3 regions of the Streptosporangium oxazolinicum genome follow, and region 3 is predicted to be linked to each of the others. Evidence: riboswitches for the same ligand, from Rfam matches in the RefSeq annotation. Region 3 holds a riboswitch; each other region holds the start of a gene.
The links. Region 3 has a riboswitch for cyclic di-AMP ahead of ABD817_RS21560 (C40 family peptidase). Riboswitches for the same ligand answer to the same signal wherever they lie in the genome.
Positions count from the first base shown of each region.

Region 1: another riboswitch for cyclic di-AMP. It lies ahead of ABD817_RS12255 (C40 family peptidase); the one in region 3 lies ahead of ABD817_RS21560 (C40 family peptidase).
Region 2: another riboswitch for cyclic di-AMP. It lies ahead of ABD817_RS07890 (C40 family peptidase); the one in region 3 lies ahead of ABD817_RS21560 (C40 family peptidase).

Region 1 covers NZ_BAABAQ010000003.1:609,045-614,785, forward strand. Annotated here, with positions in the region: gene ABD817_RS12240 (Uma2 family endonuclease) at 1-485, shown strand, start outside; gene ABD817_RS12245 (branched-chain amino acid aminotransferase) at 628-1,722, opposite strand; gene ABD817_RS12250 (3-isopropylmalate dehydrogenase) at 1,896-2,942, opposite strand; cyclic di-AMP (ydaO/yuaA leader) riboswitch at 3,083-3,316, shown strand; gene ABD817_RS12255 (C40 family peptidase) at 3,304-3,912, shown strand; gene serA (phosphoglycerate dehydrogenase) at 4,565-5,741, opposite strand, start outside.
Region 2 covers NZ_BAABAQ010000002.1:649,933-655,673, forward strand. Annotated here, with positions in the region: gene ABD817_RS07875 (glycosyltransferase family 4 protein) at 1-492, opposite strand, end outside; gene ABD817_RS07880 (M48 family metallopeptidase) at 489-1,766, opposite strand; gene ABD817_RS07885 (gluzincin family metallopeptidase) at 1,763-2,635, opposite strand; gene ABD817_RS07890 (C40 family peptidase) at 2,886-3,443, opposite strand; cyclic di-AMP (ydaO/yuaA leader) riboswitch at 3,526-3,684, opposite strand; gene ABD817_RS07895 (phosphoribosyltransferase) at 4,187-5,014, shown strand; gene ABD817_RS07900 (C40 family peptidase) at 4,956-5,741, opposite strand, start outside.
Region 3 covers NZ_BAABAQ010000008.1:42,246-47,986, forward strand. Annotated here, with positions in the region: gene ABD817_RS21555 (helix-turn-helix domain-containing protein) at 708-908, shown strand; gene ABD817_RS21560 (C40 family peptidase) at 975-2,024, opposite strand; cyclic di-AMP (ydaO/yuaA leader) riboswitch at 2,030-2,178, opposite strand; gene ABD817_RS21565 (amino-acid N-acetyltransferase) at 2,515-3,168, shown strand; gene ABD817_RS21570 (RDD family protein) at 3,397-4,536, shown strand.

The DNA.
Region 1 (5,741 bases), on a different contig from region 3:
TCGAGATCGTCAGCGGCCGGATCGTGGTGAGGGAGATGCCCACGATCGCCCACGCCGATGTTGTGTACCACCTGATGGCGCAGCTCATACCGTTCGCGATGGAGAAAGGATGGCGCGTCTATCCGGAGGCCAGGCTCCTCCTGCAGGTGCAGGCGGATCGCTTCGAACCCGACCTCATCGTCGTTCCCCCGAATCCTCCCCTCTGGGATCCCAGCCACGTGTACGCCAACGCCACGCTGTTGGTCGCCGAGGTCGTCTCCCCGAGCAGCGGCCACGATGACCACGTGGTCAAGCCTCGGGCCTGCGCGCTCGCGGGAGTTCCGCTCTACCTGGTCATCGACACCTTCGCGAACCGGTTCAGGCTGCTCAGCCGACCGGGCCCGGAGGGTTACGCCGACGAGATCACCGAGTCACTGGGCAAGCCCCTTGAGCTCCCCGCGCCCTGGAACCTCACGATCGACACCGGCAAGCTGGTCGAGGGGTAGGTCTGTTCGGGAGGAGGCCCGGCCGGGTGGGAGGCCGGGTCGCCTCCTCCACGAGGGATCCCCGCCCGCGCGCCCAGCGCCGCTTGGACGCCGCCTGCGCGCAGTGGGAGGCCCGGTCGCCTCCACGAGGCTCCGTACGGGGCTAGCAGATCTTGTGGACCCAGCTGTGCGGGTCGGGGCGGGTCCCGTACTGGATGCCCACGAGCTCCTCGCGGATCTTCGAGGTGACGGGGCCCTGGGTGCCGTCGCCGATCGTCCAGGCACGGTCGGCGCCCTTGACCGAGCCGACCGGGGTGACGACCGCGGCGGTTCCGCAGGCGAAGACCTCGGTGAGCTCGCCCGTCTCGCAGCCCCGCTGCCACTCCTCGACCGACAGGCGCCCCTCCTCGGCGTGCAGGCCGAGGTCGGCGGCGAAGGAGAGGATCGAGTCGCGGGTGATGCCGGGCAGGAGCGTGCCGGTGAGCGCCGGGGTGAGCAGGCGGTCGCCGTAGACGAAGAAGAGGTTCATCCCGCCCATCTCCTCGACGTAGCGGTGCTCGCCCGCGTCGAGCCAGACCACCTGGTCGCAGCCCTGCTCGACGGCCTGGCGCTGGGCCACGAAGGCCGCCGCGTAGTTGCCGCCGCACTTGGCGAAACCGGTGCCGCCGGGGGCCGCGCGGGTGTACTCGGTGGAGAGCCAGACGGTCACGGCCTTCCCGCCCCCGAAGTAGGCCGCGGCCGGAGAGGCGATGACCATGTACCGGTAGGTCCTGGACGGGTAGTTGACACCGAGCGCCGGCTGTGTGGCGATCATGAAGGGGCGCAGGTAGAGGCTGTGTCCCGGCGTGGTCGGGACCCACTCGCGGTCGGTCTGGACGAGCAGCTCCAGCGACTCGACGAACGTCCCCTCGGGCAGCTCGGGCATCGCCATCCGCCGCGCGGAGGTGTTGAAGCGGGCGGCGTTGGCCTCCGGCCGGAAGGTCACGATCGTGCCGTTCTCCTGGCGGTAAGCCTTGAGTCCCTCGAAAAGCTCCTGCGCGTAGTGGAAGACCGACGTCGCGGGGTCGAGGCTGAGCGGGCCGTACGGCACGAGCGCGGCGTCGTGCCAGCCCTCCCCCTCGGTGTAGTCGATCGAGATCATGTGGTCGGTGAAGACCTGACCGAACCCCGGGCTCGCCAGTACCTGCTCGCGCTCTGCCGCGGTGCGAGCGTGGTCGGAGAGCTGCACGTCGAAGCTGAGCTTCTGAGCGGTGGTCATCGCACGGATCCTTCTCTTGGTGTCTGGCTTACCCTCTGGTCCATTCTGCGTCGGACCGGGTAACGGGAAACTACTCCATCCATGCCGAAAACCGGCAGTGCTGGAGAAACAAAAACGCGCCTGGCGGCTCGGGTGAGCCGCCAGGCGCGTCGGGGTCGAGGGAGGCGGCTTCCTCAGCCGGCTACTCGGGCGGTGATGTCGTCGCCGATCTCGCGGGTGGTCCGGCCGGTCCGGCCGGCCGGCCGCTCGGCCAGGTCGTCGGCGACGGCCTGCTCGACCCTGGCGGCCTCGGCGGCCATGCCGAGGTGGTCGAGGAGCATGGCGACCGACAGGATCGTGGCGGTCGGGTCGGCCTTGCCCTGGCCCGCGATGTCGGGGGCGCTGCCGTGGACCGGCTCGAACATGCTCGGCGCGGTGCGGTCGGGGTTGACGTTACCGCTGGCCGCGAGGCCGATGCCACCGGCGATCGCCGCGCCGATGTCGGTGAGGATGTCGCCGAAGAGGTTGTCGGTGACGATCACGTCGAAGCGCTCCGGCTGGTTGACGAAGAACATCGAGGCCGCGTCGACGTGGCAGTAGTCGGTCTGGACGTCGGGATACTCCAGGCCGACACGGTCGAAGGTGCGGGCCCAGAGATCACCGGCGTAGGTGAGCACGTTGGTCTTGTGGACCAGCGTCAGCTTCCTGCGGGGGCGGCCGAGCGCCTTGTCGAAGGCGTAGCGCACGACGCGCTCGACACCGTAGGCGGTGTTCAGCGACTCCTGGGTGGCGATCTCCTGCGGCGTGCCCCGGCGCATGACGCCACCCGCTCCGGCGTACGGGCCCTCGGTGCCCTCGCGGACGACGATCATGTCGATGTCCTCGGGGCGGGCCTTGCCCAGCGGTGTCTCGACGCCGGGGAAGAGCTTGACCGGGCGCAGGTTCACGTAGTGGTCGAGCTGGAAGCGGAGCTTGAGCAGCAGGTCGCGCTCCAGGATGCCCGGGGGCACGCTGGGGTCGCCGACCGCGCCGAGCAGGATCGCGTCGTATCCGCGCAGCTCGTCGAGGACCTGGTCCGGCAGGGTCTCGCCGGTCTCGTGGTAGCGCTTGGCACCGAGGTCGTAGCCGGTGGTCTCCACCTTCGTGCCGACCGCTTCGAGGACCTTCAGCCCCTCGGTGACGACCTCGACGCCGATTCCGTCCCCGGGGATGACCGCCAGGCGAATGTTACGCGAATCCATGCAGGCACCCTACCGGTCCGTCTCGGTGATCGAACACCGGTCTCATTCCTCGGACGTGACCGCGTGGCGGCACCCCTGATCGTTTTGTCCTTTTTTGCTCGGTATTGACCGTTTCGGGAGGTTTCGTTATGGTCCTCCCATTCACATCACTGCCTAATCCGTACGGGCCATCCCCTTATCGGGCCCGCACGGAGCCGGGGAACCACTCTTTCCGGAATCCGCCGGGCCCCCGGGAACCCCGCTCCTCCCCCGGAGCGCGTTCCCGCTCGCCATCACACGGATTCCTTGGGGCGAATCAGCGCGTTCTCGCGCCGTAGGGCGGCCTCCACGCCCGAGCCCGACAGCTCACCCGGCCGGCCTTATGGAAGGAATCATCCTGTCCGGCACAGTTCTCCCCCGCGTCCTGTCCATCTCCGCCTCCATGATCGTCGCCGGCGCCGCGGTGCTCGCGACCTCCACCGCCGCCCTGGCCGCCTCCCCTCCCCCGGCCCCCGGCCCCGCCGCGCTCAACGCGCCCGCGCTGAAGCAGGCACTGAAGGCCACGGCCGTCAAGCCCGCCTGGAAGAAGGCCGTCGACTGGGCCATGTCCAAGCGCGGAACGCCCTACGTCTGGGGCGGCACCGGCCACGGCGGCTTCGACTGCTCCGGCCTGATGCTCCGCGCCTACCGCGCCGCCGGGATCAAACTCCCCCGCGTCACCTACGACCAGTACGACGCGTTCTCCAAGAAGATCGCCTGGAAGGACCTCAGAGCCGGCGACCTGGTCTTCTTCAGCGGCCTCGGCCACGTCGGCATGATCACCAAGCCCGGCTACATGGTCCACGCCCCGCAGACCGGAGACGTGGTCAAGGAAGAGAAACTCGACTCCTGGCGCCGCGACTCCTTCGCCGGCGCGGTGCGCCCCGACCCGCAGGGCGTCGAGCTGAGCGAGCGGGTCGAGCGCGCGACCCAGATCGTCGCCGGCGGATGAGACACGCCGGCGAACCGTCGCCGGGAGACCCCGGCGGCGAGGGAGACCGGTTCAGCGGCTGGGAGCGCCGCCGTTGTCCCTGCGGTCCAGAGCGGTCTGCAGCGCGTCGATGGCCTCGTCCTCGGTCTCGTCGGGACGGTTCCAGGGATACATGTCGTACATGGCGAATCTCGTCTCGGTCGCATGCGAGCAAGGAAGGTGGTCGAGACTCCGGTCGGGACTCCGACCAGGCCTGATGTCACGGGTCCGGATCACGGACCGCCGACGAGGGGCTTGGAGCCGGCAGGCGCCACGACACCGTGGCGAGTCGCCGGTCCGCCCCTGTCAGGCCCCGCCGCGGCAGGTAGGAATGACAGGAACCTGGCGCATTTCACTCCAGGCTACCTGGCCACGGGAACGCCGTCTCGCCCGGCGTACACACTTCTCACATGCTGAGACGAGCTGTGGCCGCCGCCCCGGTCTCCGGGGCGGCGGCCACAGGGGCGGGACGGTTAGGGTCTGTTTTGTGGATCTTTCCGCCTACTGCGGTCGCCCAGGCGGCGCCCCGCGGCGTTGTCGTCGTCGCCCATAACTCCGTTATGGACTCCTCCTCCGCCTTGCGGGGCATCCACCTGGACGATCCTCGCCACGGCGAAGATCCACAAAACAGACCCTAGTCGGCCAGGTCGACGGAACGGCCGCTGTCGGCGCCGATCTCCGAGCCGATCTGGTCGATCACGTCGGCCGGGATGGCGGTGTCGACGGTGAGCGCGATGAGCGCCTTGCCGCCCTTGGCGTCCCGGGCCACCTGCATCGAGGCGATGTTGATCGAGTGGTCGCCGAGGATGCGGCCGACCACGCCGACGATGCCGGGGCGGTCGGTGTAGGTGAAGAACGACAGGTGGTCGGTCGGCTCGATCTCCATCTGGTAGCCGTTGACCTCGACGATCTTCGTGATCTGCCTCGGCCCGGACAGGGTGCCGGAGACCGAGACCGCGCGGCCGTCGGCGAGGACGCCGCGGACCGTCACGACGTTGCGCCAGTCGGGGCTGTCGGAGCTGGTGATCAGCTCGACCGACACACCGCGGTCCTTGGCCAGCAGCGGGGCGTTGACGTAGGTGACCGAGTCCTCGACCACGTCGGTGAAGACACCCTTGAGCGCGGCCAGCTCCAGCACGCGGACGTCGTGGGAGGCGATCTCGCCGCGTACCTCGACGTCGAGCTTGGTGGCGACCTCGCCCGCGAGGGCGGTGAACACCCGGCCGAGCTTCTCGGCCAGCGGCAGGCCCGGCTTGACGTCCTCGGCGACGGCGCCGCCCTGGACGTTGACCGCGTCCGGCACGAACTCCCCGGCGAGGGCGAGCTTCACGCTACGCGCGACCTGGGTGCCGGCCTTCTCCTGGGCCTCGTGGGTGGAGGCGCCCAGGTGCGGGGTGACGACGACCTGGTCGAGCTCGAAGAGCGGGCTGTCGGTGACCGGCTCCTTCGGGAACACGTCGATGCCGGCGCCGGCGACGCGGCCCTCCTTGATCGCGGAGTAGAGGGCGTTCTCGTCGATGATGCCGCCGCGGGCGACGTTGATGAGGCGCACGTTCGGCTTGACCGCGTGGAGCTCCCTGTCGCCGATGAGGCCGATGGTCTCCTTGGACTTGGGCAGGTGCACGGTGATGAAGTCGGCCTCGCTCAGGGCCTCCTCCAGCGAGACCAGCCGGACGCCCATCTGGGCGGCGCGGGCCGGCTGCAGGTAGGGGTCGTAGGCGATCAGCTCGACACCGAACGGCTGGAGGCGCTGCGCGACCAGCTGGCCGATCTTGCCGAGACCGAGGATGGCGACGACCTTCTCGTCGAGC
Region 2 (5,741 bases), on a different contig from region 3:
GGGCGCGAGCCGCACCAGCTTGTCCTCGGCTATCACCCGGGCCAGCCTCCGCCGGGTGTACTCCCCGAGGTAGGTGACCACGTCGGCGCTCGCCCCGATCCTGGCGAGCACCCGGCGGCCGATCGGGATCCCGGTCCAGCCCGCCTCATGGCCGTGGGTGACCATGACGACGCGGCGGGCCCCGGCCTCGCGCATCCTGGGCGCGATCAGCCCGAGCGGCGCCGCCGCCCCGAAGACCACGGTGTCGCACCCGAACTCGGCGACCAGCCCGGCGGCCCGGCGGGCCACGGCGGGAGTGGGCAGCATCAGCGAGGTGGGGTGCCGCACGACGGGGTACGGCTGGCGCAGGTCGAAGGCCGCGCTGCCGGTCCACCGGGGGGCGTAGACGACGACGGAGCCGGGCGGGCGGCGGGCGATGAGACCGTACACGAACGACTGGATCCCCCCGGCGCGGGGCGGGAAGTCGTTCGTGACGACCAGCGTGCGGTTCACGGTTCCGGGAGGCCGTTCAGCCTGGCCCAGGAGCGCGCCAGGGCGATGCGCTGCGGTGCCGTGGGATGCGATGCATAAAGTACATACTCAATGAAATCAGGCGATAAATCCGAAATATTAGTAACTGACAGCCGCTTCTGCATCGCCACGAACGTCGCCGGGTCCCTGGTCAGGTTCAGCGCGTGCACGTCCGCGCGGGCCTCGATATGCCTGCTCACCAGGTTCTGAGCCGGCCCCGACAGGACCGTGGCCAGGCTCAGCACCCCCATCACCAGTCCCACCGCCCCCGGGTCGCCGAGCGAGGCGACCCCCGCCCGGCGCCGCACACCCCCCGCCGAGGTCACCACGTAGAGCAGGCACGCCCCGAACGCCGCGCCCAGGCCGCCGACGAGCGTGCCCCACAGCACGTCGTCCGCCTTGGCGTGGCCCAGCTCGTGCGCGACCACCAGCTCGACCTCGTCGGCGGGCGCGCGGAGCAACGTGTCGTAGACCACGATCCTGCGGGTCGCGCCGAATCCGGAGACGTACGCGTTGAGCGCGGTGGTCCGCCGGGAGGCGTCGGCGACGAGCACGTTCTCCACCGGCACACCGTCCCTGGCGGCCATGGCGAGCAGGTCGTCGCGGAGCCGACCGGCCTCCAGCGGCCTGAAGTCGTTGAAGACCGGCTCGATGAGCACCGGGTAGGCGAAGGAGGCGGCCACGGTCAGGGCGAACGCCCCGGCCGCCGCGGGGATCCACCAGCGCCGGAAGCGCCGTGCCAGGCCGATCACCGCCACCACCATGATCGCGGTCAGCCCGGCGCCGATACCGGTGCTCTTGGCCCGGTCGGCCGACCACGCCGGCCAGGTCTGGGTGGACAGCCCGAAGTCGCGCAGGTAGCTCTCCGACCACATCCCCAGGGGCCAGCGCAGCATCGCCACGGCCACCGACAGCACCAGCACGCCGAGCAGCGCCCGCAGCCACCACGGCCCCGGCAGCCGACCGGCGAGCCGTGCGCCCAGCGGGGTGGCCACCAGCACCCCCGCCACGACCAGCGTCAGGCCGAGCGACAGGTAGCCGGGGCGGCTGACCAGCGCGTCGAACGTCTCGGCCCTCGCGATCTGCTCGGGGGTGAAGTCGCGGGCCGGGTCGGGGGCGACGGCCGGAGCCCCCTCGGACAGCGTCCTCCAGGGCGTGGTGAGCGCCACGACCGCCAGCGTGGCCACCCCCAGACCGGCCAGCGCCCACCCCGCCGGCCGCACGCCCGAGGGCGCGTCCGTCGTGCTCAGCGTCACGTGAGTTCCTTCCTGAGGTAGTCGCGCCAGGCTTCGGTGAACTCGGCCACCGGCAGCCCAAGTGTGCTCCCGACATCGCTACCGTAGAGCCTCACCAGCGCCTTCTCCCCGAAGCGCTCCGCGACGAACCGGCAGGCGAGCCACGCCTCCTCGTACGCCTGCGCGAGCCTCGGCGCGCCGGGGGCGAAGTCGGCCGGGCCCGGGAGGCTGCCGGGCAGGACGCCCGAACGCACCTCGGCGGCCAGCTCGGCGGCGGCCGTGCGCACCGCGATCCCGGCGTCGCGGTAGCCCGCGTAGTCGGCGAAGCCCTCCGACAGCCACATCGGCACCCGGCCGCCCCGGGTCGCGCCGGTGGCCACGTGGGCGAGCTCGTGGGTGATCACCACGTCCCTGCCGGTCGCGGTGAGCCTGGCGTACCCCGACGGCAGGACGATCACCCGGTCCGCGGTCGCCATCGCGGCCAGGCCGCGGGTGCTCCCGGCCCCGGCGAGCGCCGCGGCCTCGGCGTCGGTGGCGGGGAAGAGGATCACCGCGGGGACCGGCCCCCAGATCTCCGCGATCGTCGCGCGGGCCCGGTCGGCCCTGGCCGCCAGATCCCGCAGGACGGCGGCCGGGACGCCGTGACCGATCACGAGGGAGTGTTCACCCCGGACGGTGACGGCGGCGCCCGGCCACAGGCCGTGGAGGTCGCGCGGGCTCGCGGGGACGTACGGGGCGTCGTACAGGGGGTCGTACAGGGGAAGGTGGCGGGGGGCGCGCGGGAGCGGGGCGGCTCCGGCCAGGAGGGGGCCCGTCCCGGCGAACGGAGCGGCGCTCATCAGCGCCAGCATCCCGGCGAGCACGGCGCGGCGCCCTTTCGGGACGGACATACGAGCCGATGGTACTCGACCGACACGAAGCGGCCCCGGCCCTCCGTGAGGAGGGCCGGGGCCGCTTTTCCGTGCTCGGGCACGTGCCTTCGGGCGTATGCCTTCGGGCGTGTGCCCGGACGTGGGCTCGGGCTCCTGTGCTTGGGCGCCGTACTTCGGACGCCGTGCTCAGGCGCGGGCCCCGGGCTCCGTGCCCGGACGCAGGCTCAGGGTCCGGGCCCGTATGCGAGCTCCGGGTCCGGGTGTGGGCTCAGGCTCCGGGCCGTACCGCTCCGGCGAAGGAGGACCTGTAGTAGCCCGCCAGCCTCACGATGCGAACCGTCTTGCCGCTGCTCGGCGAGTGGACCATCCTGCCCTTGCCGACGTACATGCCGACGTGGCCCTTGCCGCTGAAGAACAGCAGGTCACCGGGGTTCAACTTGCTCCACGAGACCTTCTTCTTGATCGACCTGTACTGGCTGTGCGTGATCCTGGGGAGGGACACGCCCGCCTTGCGCCAGGCGTATCGGACGAGCCCCGAGCAGTCGAACGCTCCGGGACCGGAGGCTCCCCACCGGTACGGATCGCCGATCTGCTTCTTGGCCGCCGAGACCGCCTTGCCGGCCCGGACCTTCTGGAGTGCCGCCTTACTCAGCTTGGCCTTGCCCTTGGCCTTCGCCGTGGTCGTGGCCTGAGTGGCGGTCTCCGTGGTGCTTTCGACCTGCTCCGAGACACCGGCCGCGGTGTTGACCAGGATCTCGGAGGGACCGTCCGCCGTCGCCTGCGCCGCCGTGGACCCGAGGGTGACCGCTCCGGCTGAGGCGGTCAACGTGAGGGCGATACCGCCGAGGGAAAGGCGGAAAAGGCGCGACAGACGGGGGTTGTGCGGGGTGGTAGACAGGATTTCTCCTTGGGACTTCCACTGATGCCTACCGGGTTAGCTGACGGATTCGGGCTTGGAAGATGCCCTACGGCAAAATATGCCGATTCACCCCTGGCCGCGCTGTGCTGGGCCTTTTGGGTCCCCGGTTCTATGCCTCCTGGCTGCATAGATTCGGCAGGCCGCCGTGATGAGCCCTGCCCCCGGGTGGGGGCACGGCGGCCGGTTGGATTTCTATAGGGACACCGGCCCGAAGACCGACATTCGCCGCGACGGCGTGGCTTGCACGTCGCGACGCCAGAAGTTACCCCGATCTCCGGCTTTCGGCAAAGCTTTCCCCAAGTCAGGAGGGCGAACGAGCCCTCTTGATCTTTTCGTTACCCCTGCTTAATGGCCATTTATGCCATTGAGATATGACTCTCGTCACATCTTTGAGATAAAGATCTGCAGATCACGATTTTGTAATATTCGTCACACTTGTCGCGATTCGGGGTTGATCAGGGGGGATGGACCGTTCCCGGCGATCGGCCAGGGGGCCGCGCGACCCGGCGCACGCGCGGGCACCGTGGATCGCCCCCCGGAAACCCGTCTCGGCGATCTTCAATTCGCCGGTGCCATATGTCGGGTTTTATGCCCGTTTGAGAAATTTTGAAGAGGGTACGGCAGGCGCGTACCTCAGGGAGGCGGTCATCATGTCGAACCGCTTGTTCCACGACAGACGCGACGCGGGCCGAGTGCTCGCGGGTCTTCTCGACAGGTACCGCGGGCAGCCCGGCACCGTCGTCCTGGGCCTGCCCCGGGGCGGCGTGCCGGTGGCGTACGAGATCGCCACGGCCCTGGGCGCCCCCCTCGACGTCTTCCTCGTCCGCAAGCTCGGCACTCCCGGAAGGGAGGAGCTCGCGATGGGGGCGATCTCCAGCGGCGGGGTGACCGTCCTCAACGAGGGCGTCGTCGGGGGCCTCGGCGTCGCACCGGAGATCGTCCGGCGGGTCGCCCGGCGCGAGGGGGAGGAGTTGCTCCGGCGCGAGCGGGCCTATCGTGAGGGGCGCCCGCCGCCGGACCTCGCGGGCAGGACCGTCATCGTGGTGGACGACGGCCTCGCGACGGGGGCGAGCATGCGCGCCGCCCTCCAGGCCCTGCGCCGCCTCCGGCCCGCCAGGACCGTCGTCGCCGTGCCGACCGCGCCGGAGTCCGCCTGCCGGGACCTCGCCGCCGTGGTGGACGAGGTCGTCTGCGCCACCACGCCGTCGCACTTCTTCGCGGTCGGGCAGTCCTACCGGGACTTCACCCAGACGACCGACGAGGAGGTGCGCGATCTTCTCCGCGCCACCTCGGGCCCGTCTTCCGGAACCGCGAAGCCTTCCACCGTCACAGAGTCTCCCGGCACCGCGAAGCCCTCCAGCACCGCCGAGGCTTCCGGCACCGCCGACAAGGTCGGCGAGGACCCTCGGCCCGCCGAGGTCAGGGGCGGACGGCTCCGACGATACGGCGGCCGTAGGCGGATAGCGGGACGACCTTGACGACGTCGCCGGTCTGCGGGGCGTGCACGATCTGGCCGTTGCCCGCGTACATGCTGACGTGACCGAGGCCCTCGCTGAAGATGAGGTCGCCCGGCTGGAGCTCGCTCAGCGAGACCTTCCGGCTCGCGCCCCAGCTCCACTGCTCCCAGGTCGTCCGGGGAAGGGTGACTCCGCCGCTGCGCCAGGCCCCCTGGACCAGGCCGGAGCAGTCCCAGCCGCCGGGGCCCGTGCCGCCGTACTGGTAGGGCTTGCCGACCTGGGCGAAGGCGAACTGCAGCGCGGCGCGGGCGTTGCCCGAGGCGGAGCCGTTGTACTGGATCCCGGAGCTCTCGGGGTTGCCCGTCTTGAAGACGTCGAGCTCGCGCAGGAGTTTCGTCTGGGCCCTGACCATCTTGTCGGCCTTGGCCTTCTCCCCGGCCAGGTCGTCACGCGTCTCGTCGGCCTCGGTGAGGGCCTTCTTCGCCTCGTCCCTGCTGGTCCGCAGCGCCTTGGTGGCCTCGTCGAAGGCGCTCAGGGACTGGGCGCGGGAGGTGGACAGCTGGTCGGCGGCGGCCAGGCCGCTCAGCAGGGCACCGGGGTCGGACTGCTGGATCATGCCTTCCCAGCTGTTGATCACCCCGACCTGGTACGTGCTGACGGCCATCGTGACGAGTTCCTTGCGCAACCCGGCGACCTGCTCGTTCTGGCGGGTCAGGTCGTCGTTCAGCGTCTGGTACTTCTTCCTGGC
Region 3 (5,741 bases):
CCCTCGCGGATCCGCGGATCGCGGGAGTCCCCGTACGGCGTGCGGGTGAGGCCAGGACGGACAGGGCGGAAACGGTGGGCCGGAAACCGCCGTCGCGCCCATGAGCCCCCGTAATGGCGCATCCGTTTCTGTACGGGACAGAAATCCATTTCCAGCACGTCCAATATCGCCCGGCGCCCCATCGTCGCCGCGTGATACTTCGCGAATGCCGCAAAGCTGCTCCCTTGACCCTCATATTTCTGTGTTTCCCGTGGGGTGCCGTCAAGGCGGTGAGTGACCGTGGTCGCCGAAGAGTATCGGGAAGAGATCTGTTTTTCCCGAGAAATGCGGGCGGGCCGGATCCCCGGGGGGCCGGTCCCGGCGCGCCCGGCGTGCCCGGCAGGGGGCGGCGGCTCCGGCGAAACCTTGTTCTGCCAGGACTTCGACCGCCTCGGCCAGGGGGTGCTTGCCGCCTCGTGCCTGGGCTCGATCATGACATAGCCGCAAAGGCACTGACATATCATGAGTACTTCATGTAGCGCCTACTATGTCAATACTGGACGCGCGCTATGAAGAGTGGAACTTGACGACCTTTGAACAAGGCGTTTACCGTTCCTGGCGGACGGTATTCATTTCCGGCGTCTCGCACCCGGTTTCCAGAGTGGGGGGAGTGACTCTTGATGGCATATCCAGAAGTGGATTCACGCCATGGCGACAGCCCCCTGGGCATGAGCGATATCGGTCTCAGCGACGACGACCTCGTGCTGCTGGCTGAGCTCGCCAAGGGTGTCACGGTCGATCGGGTGGGTCGTCGCCTCGACATCAGCGGACGGACCGTCAGGCGCAGGCTGAGAGGCATCTGCGACCGCATCGGTGTCGCCACGGCGATCGAGGCCGTGGCCTGGGCCGCCCGCCGCCGCCTGATCTAACACCGCCGCGTGTCCGGCAGATCGGGCCGGACACGCGTGCGGGGGCCGGGTACGTTCGGTCCGCGATCAGTCAGCGATGCGGACGCCTCCGGCGAAGGGCCGGTTGTCGATCGTGGCGATGTGGACGACGTCCCCCGTCTGGGGCGCGTGGATCATCAGGCCCGCGCCGATGTAGATCCCGACGTGGTGCAGGTCGCTGTAGAAGAAGACCAGGTCGCCGGGGCGCAGCTCGTCCCTGCCGACGTGGGTGCCCGCGGTCCACTGGTCGCCTGTGTAGTGCGGCAGGCTGATGCCGACCTTCTGGTAGGCCCACATGACCAGCCCGGAGCAGTCGAAGGAGTTGGGACCCTCGGCGCCCCAGACGTACGGCTTGAGCTGCTGGGTGAGCGCCCAGCGGGTGGCCTCCGCGGCCTTGCCGCTGCCCACGATGGGCACGTTGGTCCTCACCCGGGCGCCCCTGTTGCTGACGGCCCTGCTGCGCACCTCGCTGAACAGGTCGCTCTCGACCCGCGCGACCAGTCGTTCGATCTTGGTCCGGTTGCCGTCGATCTCCGTCAGGAGCTTCTTGACCTCCGAGGTCCTCGCCGTGGCGCTGGCCTGCGCCCGCTCGGCGGCCTCGATCGCCCGGGCCACCTGGGCGACCTCCTCGCTCTGCTGCTGCTGGAGCGCGTAGTTGGTGGTGGCCTGGTCGAGGAAGGTGTCGGGGTCCGTCGACTGGGTGAAGGCGAGCCCGGGGTTCAGGCCGCCCGACATGTAGGTGCTCTGCGCCAGGAGGGTGGCCTTGGTGCGGCGGGTCGCCAGCTCGGACTCGCTCGACGCGAGGGTCTTCTTGGCGCTCTCCGCGGCCCGCTGAGCCTGCTTGAGCTTGACCCGCTCGCCGTTGTACCGCTCGGCGAGGGTGCCGATCTCCTCGTGCAGCTTCTCGGCCTGCTTGGCCAGCTGCTGGAGGCTGGGCTCTGGGTCGGCGGTGGCGGCGACCAGCGGCGTGCCGAGGGTCAGGGTGGCGAACGCCAGGCCGATGACCGCCACGCGACGGCGCAGCCTTCGCGGCGCGCGTTCTCGACAGCGGGCGTCGTCGCCCGCGTGCTTTCCTCCGCGGTCGCGCGTGCGCTTCACCAACAGGCTCCTCTCCTCGACCGCCTACCGGGTTAGCTGACGGGTTCGGGCCGGAGGCAGCCCTACCGGGTGCGCCGGTGGCACTCGGATTCACCCCGGAGGACGTGGTGGGTCCCCGGTTCCCCGCTGGTGGGGGATTCGGCGGGTCAGGCTTTTTACGTCTCTGACATCGAGCACGGAGATTAGTGCACCCGTGGTTCCTGCTCAACCAGAACTGCGAATTCAGTAGAGGTTTCGCAACTGAAATGTCACGGAAAGATCACATGTCAATAAGATCAACATGGCCATTACGCTGCCTTTGCCTCGTGGGTGACGGGTGCGGCGGAGGTCTTCCCAGGTCCGGGACCGTGCCAAAGGTGAGTTGTGGCACACGGGAGGTGTCGCGCGCTCAGTGTGGCAAAGCGATTACCAAGGGTCATGTGAGGGCTGTGGGCTGCGAGTTAAGGGTGAGCCGTAATTAAAGACCGGCGAGGACGTACGCTGAACGGTCATGGAGCAGCTTGCTGAGCATTCTCCCGTACCGGTCGTTCGCGCCCCCGACGGTGGGGGGCGGCGCGCCGGGGCCGAGGGGGCGGAGCGGGGCTCGCCCGCACCCGGCGCGGGCCCCGAGATCACGGTCCGCCGTGCCCGCACCCCGGACGTCCGCGCCGTCAGGCGGCTCGTCGACACCTACGGCGGCGCCGGCCCGCGCCTGCTGGAGAAGGCCACCGTCACCCTCTACGAGGACGTCCAGGAGTTCTGGGTCGCCACCGACGCGGAGGGGGAGGTCATCGGCTGCGGGGCTCTCCACGTGCTCTGGGAGGATCTGGCCGAGATTCGCACCGTCGCCGTCGATCCGGGCCGCAGGGGAATGGGGATCGGCCACCGGATCGTCTCCGCGCTCATTCGCACGGCCGTCGAACTCGGCCTGCGCCGGGTTTTCTGCCTGACCTTCGAGGTCGACTTCTTCGCCAGGCACGGTTTCCGGGAGATCCAGGGCACACCCGTCGCCCCCAAGGTCTACGCCGAACTTCTCGCCTCCTACGACGAGGGCGTGGCGGAGTTCCTCGATCTGGAGCACGTCAAGCCCAACACCTTGGGAAACACCCGGATGCTGCTGCACCTGACACGCGAGCCCGACTCTGATGACTTTAGAGCTGACTGATCGGAAAGGTGACTGTCGATACCTATGTCGATACCTTGTGCAGCAGCATGCATGTGCGTCTGACATTTGCCACATGCGCAGTCTAAGTGAGGTGACGCGGTGAGCACCGGACAGCCGCCGTATCCACAGGATGATCCCGACCGCGATCGCACACCGTCGGGGCACCCGGATTACGGACAGCACAACGCGGGTCGAGCCGCTGGCGAACTCGACCCCGACGTAACAGTCGTGGGATATCGGTCGGAGGCCTCACAGCCGAACACCGGCCCAGGACAGAGCCAGCCCGGTTACGGGCAGCAGCAGGGATATGGCCAGCAGTACGGCCAGCAGCCCGGCTACGGCCAGCAGCAGGGATATGGCCAGCAGCCCGACTACGGGCAGCAGCAGTACGGCCAGCAGCAGGGCTACGGCCAGCAGGGCGGGACCGGCGCGTACGGGCAGCAGGGTGGGACGGGGGCGTACGGACAGCAGTCCGGTTACGGCCAGCAGGCGTCCCACGAGCAGTCCGGTTACGGCCAGCAGCAGCAGGGCTACGGCCAGCAAGGTGGGGCCGGCGCGTACGGGCAGCAGGGTGGGACGGGGGCGTACGGACAGCAGTCCGGATATGGCCAGCAGGCGTCCCACGAGCAGTCCGGCTACGGCCAGCAGCAGGGCTACGGCCAGCAGCAGCCCGGCTACGGTCAGCAGTCCCAGCCCGGTTACGGCCAGCAGCCCGACTACGGGCAGCAGTACGGCCAGCAGCCCGATTACGGGAAGCAGGGCTACGGCCAGTCCGACTACGGGCAGCAGGGCTACGGCCAGCAGCAGCCCGCGTACGGGCAGCAGGGGTACGGCCAGCCGTACGGCGGTCCTCCCGGGGCGCCCGCCCCGCTCGCCGAGTGGTGGCAGCGCCTGGTGGCGAGGATCATCGACGGGATCATCCTGGCGATCCCGCTGTTCATCGTGAGTGCGGTGATCACCGCCATGCTCGTGACGGCCCCCAGCTTCAACCTGGAGACGGGTGCCACCACGGAGGGGGGCGGGCTCTTCCTCGCCAGCCTGCTCACCTCGCTGATCACCGCGGCCATCTACGTGGCCTACGAGTTCTTCATGCTCAGCCGGGGCGGGCAGACGGTCGGCAAGATGGTGATGGGCATCAAGGTCGTGCCGGTCGGCAGCGCCCTGCCGCCCGGCGGGCTCGGCTCCGACACGGCCGTCAAGCGCGCCGGCGTGCTCTGGGGCCCCTACGGCCTGACCTGGATCCCCTTCGTGGGCTTCGTCGCCTACATCTTCTATCTCGTGAACGTCCTGTGGCAGCTGTGGGACAAGCCGCTGCAGCAGACCCTGCACGACAAGGTGGCCGGGACGGTCGTCGTCAAGATCAAGTAGTTCCCTGAATAACGGGGCCGGCGGTTCAACCGCCGGCCCCGTTTTCGTGCGCGGGTGAGAAAACGGGGGCCCATAGGGGCCCGTAAGGGGTGCGGGGGCCGTGGGCCGCGGAAGCCGCAAAACCATTTGCCAGGCCCCGGGCAACGTCGCGCCCTGAGCAACGCGGGGGAACTTATGACCGAGTCTCGGCCCGCTCGTCGGAATATTCGCGTACGGTGCCCACAACGGGCTCACAGGCGCCCGTGGGTCTCCTATGAGGCGTCAATGCCGGATCCACCCCCGTCGGGGGTTCGCGCACTACTCGCCGAATGGTCGGCCCCGCGTGCCCCCGGCATCCTCGGCGACCCCGCGCCGGATTCTCTTCTTCGTCTTCCGTCGCGTGTTCAGGACAGCCGGTGAAGGCCTTCTTACGGATCCGGATCGGGGGCGCGTGGTGTTGGCGGGGTTGTCCGAGGGGTCCATGGTCTTTGGTGGTTATACGGTCTACGACTATGTACTCCGTGCCAGAGTGGGTCGTACTCTTGACGAGAAAGTGTTGAAGATCCGTCTTGTTCCATACGCTTGTATCACATCGGCTCACAGCGGGGTGATGAAGCGAGCAGCTCTCCGTCCGGGCGTTCTGCCGGCGGCGGGCATTCCCGTGATGAACCCGCTCGCGGCGATCTCCGGTTCCATGGCAAGGTGTCGTTCATCCCGGTCGGAGGGTTCCTTACCAGGGACTTCGTCGCCCGGAGCCCGACGGCGGGGCGGCCGGGAACCCGCCGGGCATTGGTATTACGGAGACGGCGGTGATCACCTGATCGTCCCGCCGGTTTTTCCTCATGACTTTACGACCGCAACCGGTAAGGCGGCTGGAGAGAAGCATTAGGCTGGAGAGAGACGGCATGGTCGCCCCTGCTGACGCGCGTCGCCGGCTGGTGGCGCTATGGTCATCTGTGGGCGGTTCCGGACCGATCGGGCACACCTGCGCGGCCCGGAGAGTCGCCGCCACATTTCCATGGTCCCCAGAAAGCCACCCACGGTGCGGAGCGAGGACGAATGTACGACGTATTGTCCGCGTTGATACCCCCGGCGGTCGTCGGCGGGGCCTTCATCTTCGGAGTCGTCAAGCTACTTCGGAGTGAAGCCGTCGGCCGGCGACCGGCAAAACGGTCCGACCCCGAGTCGCAGAAGAGCTGATCCACAGGAGGGTCGACTGGGAGTCT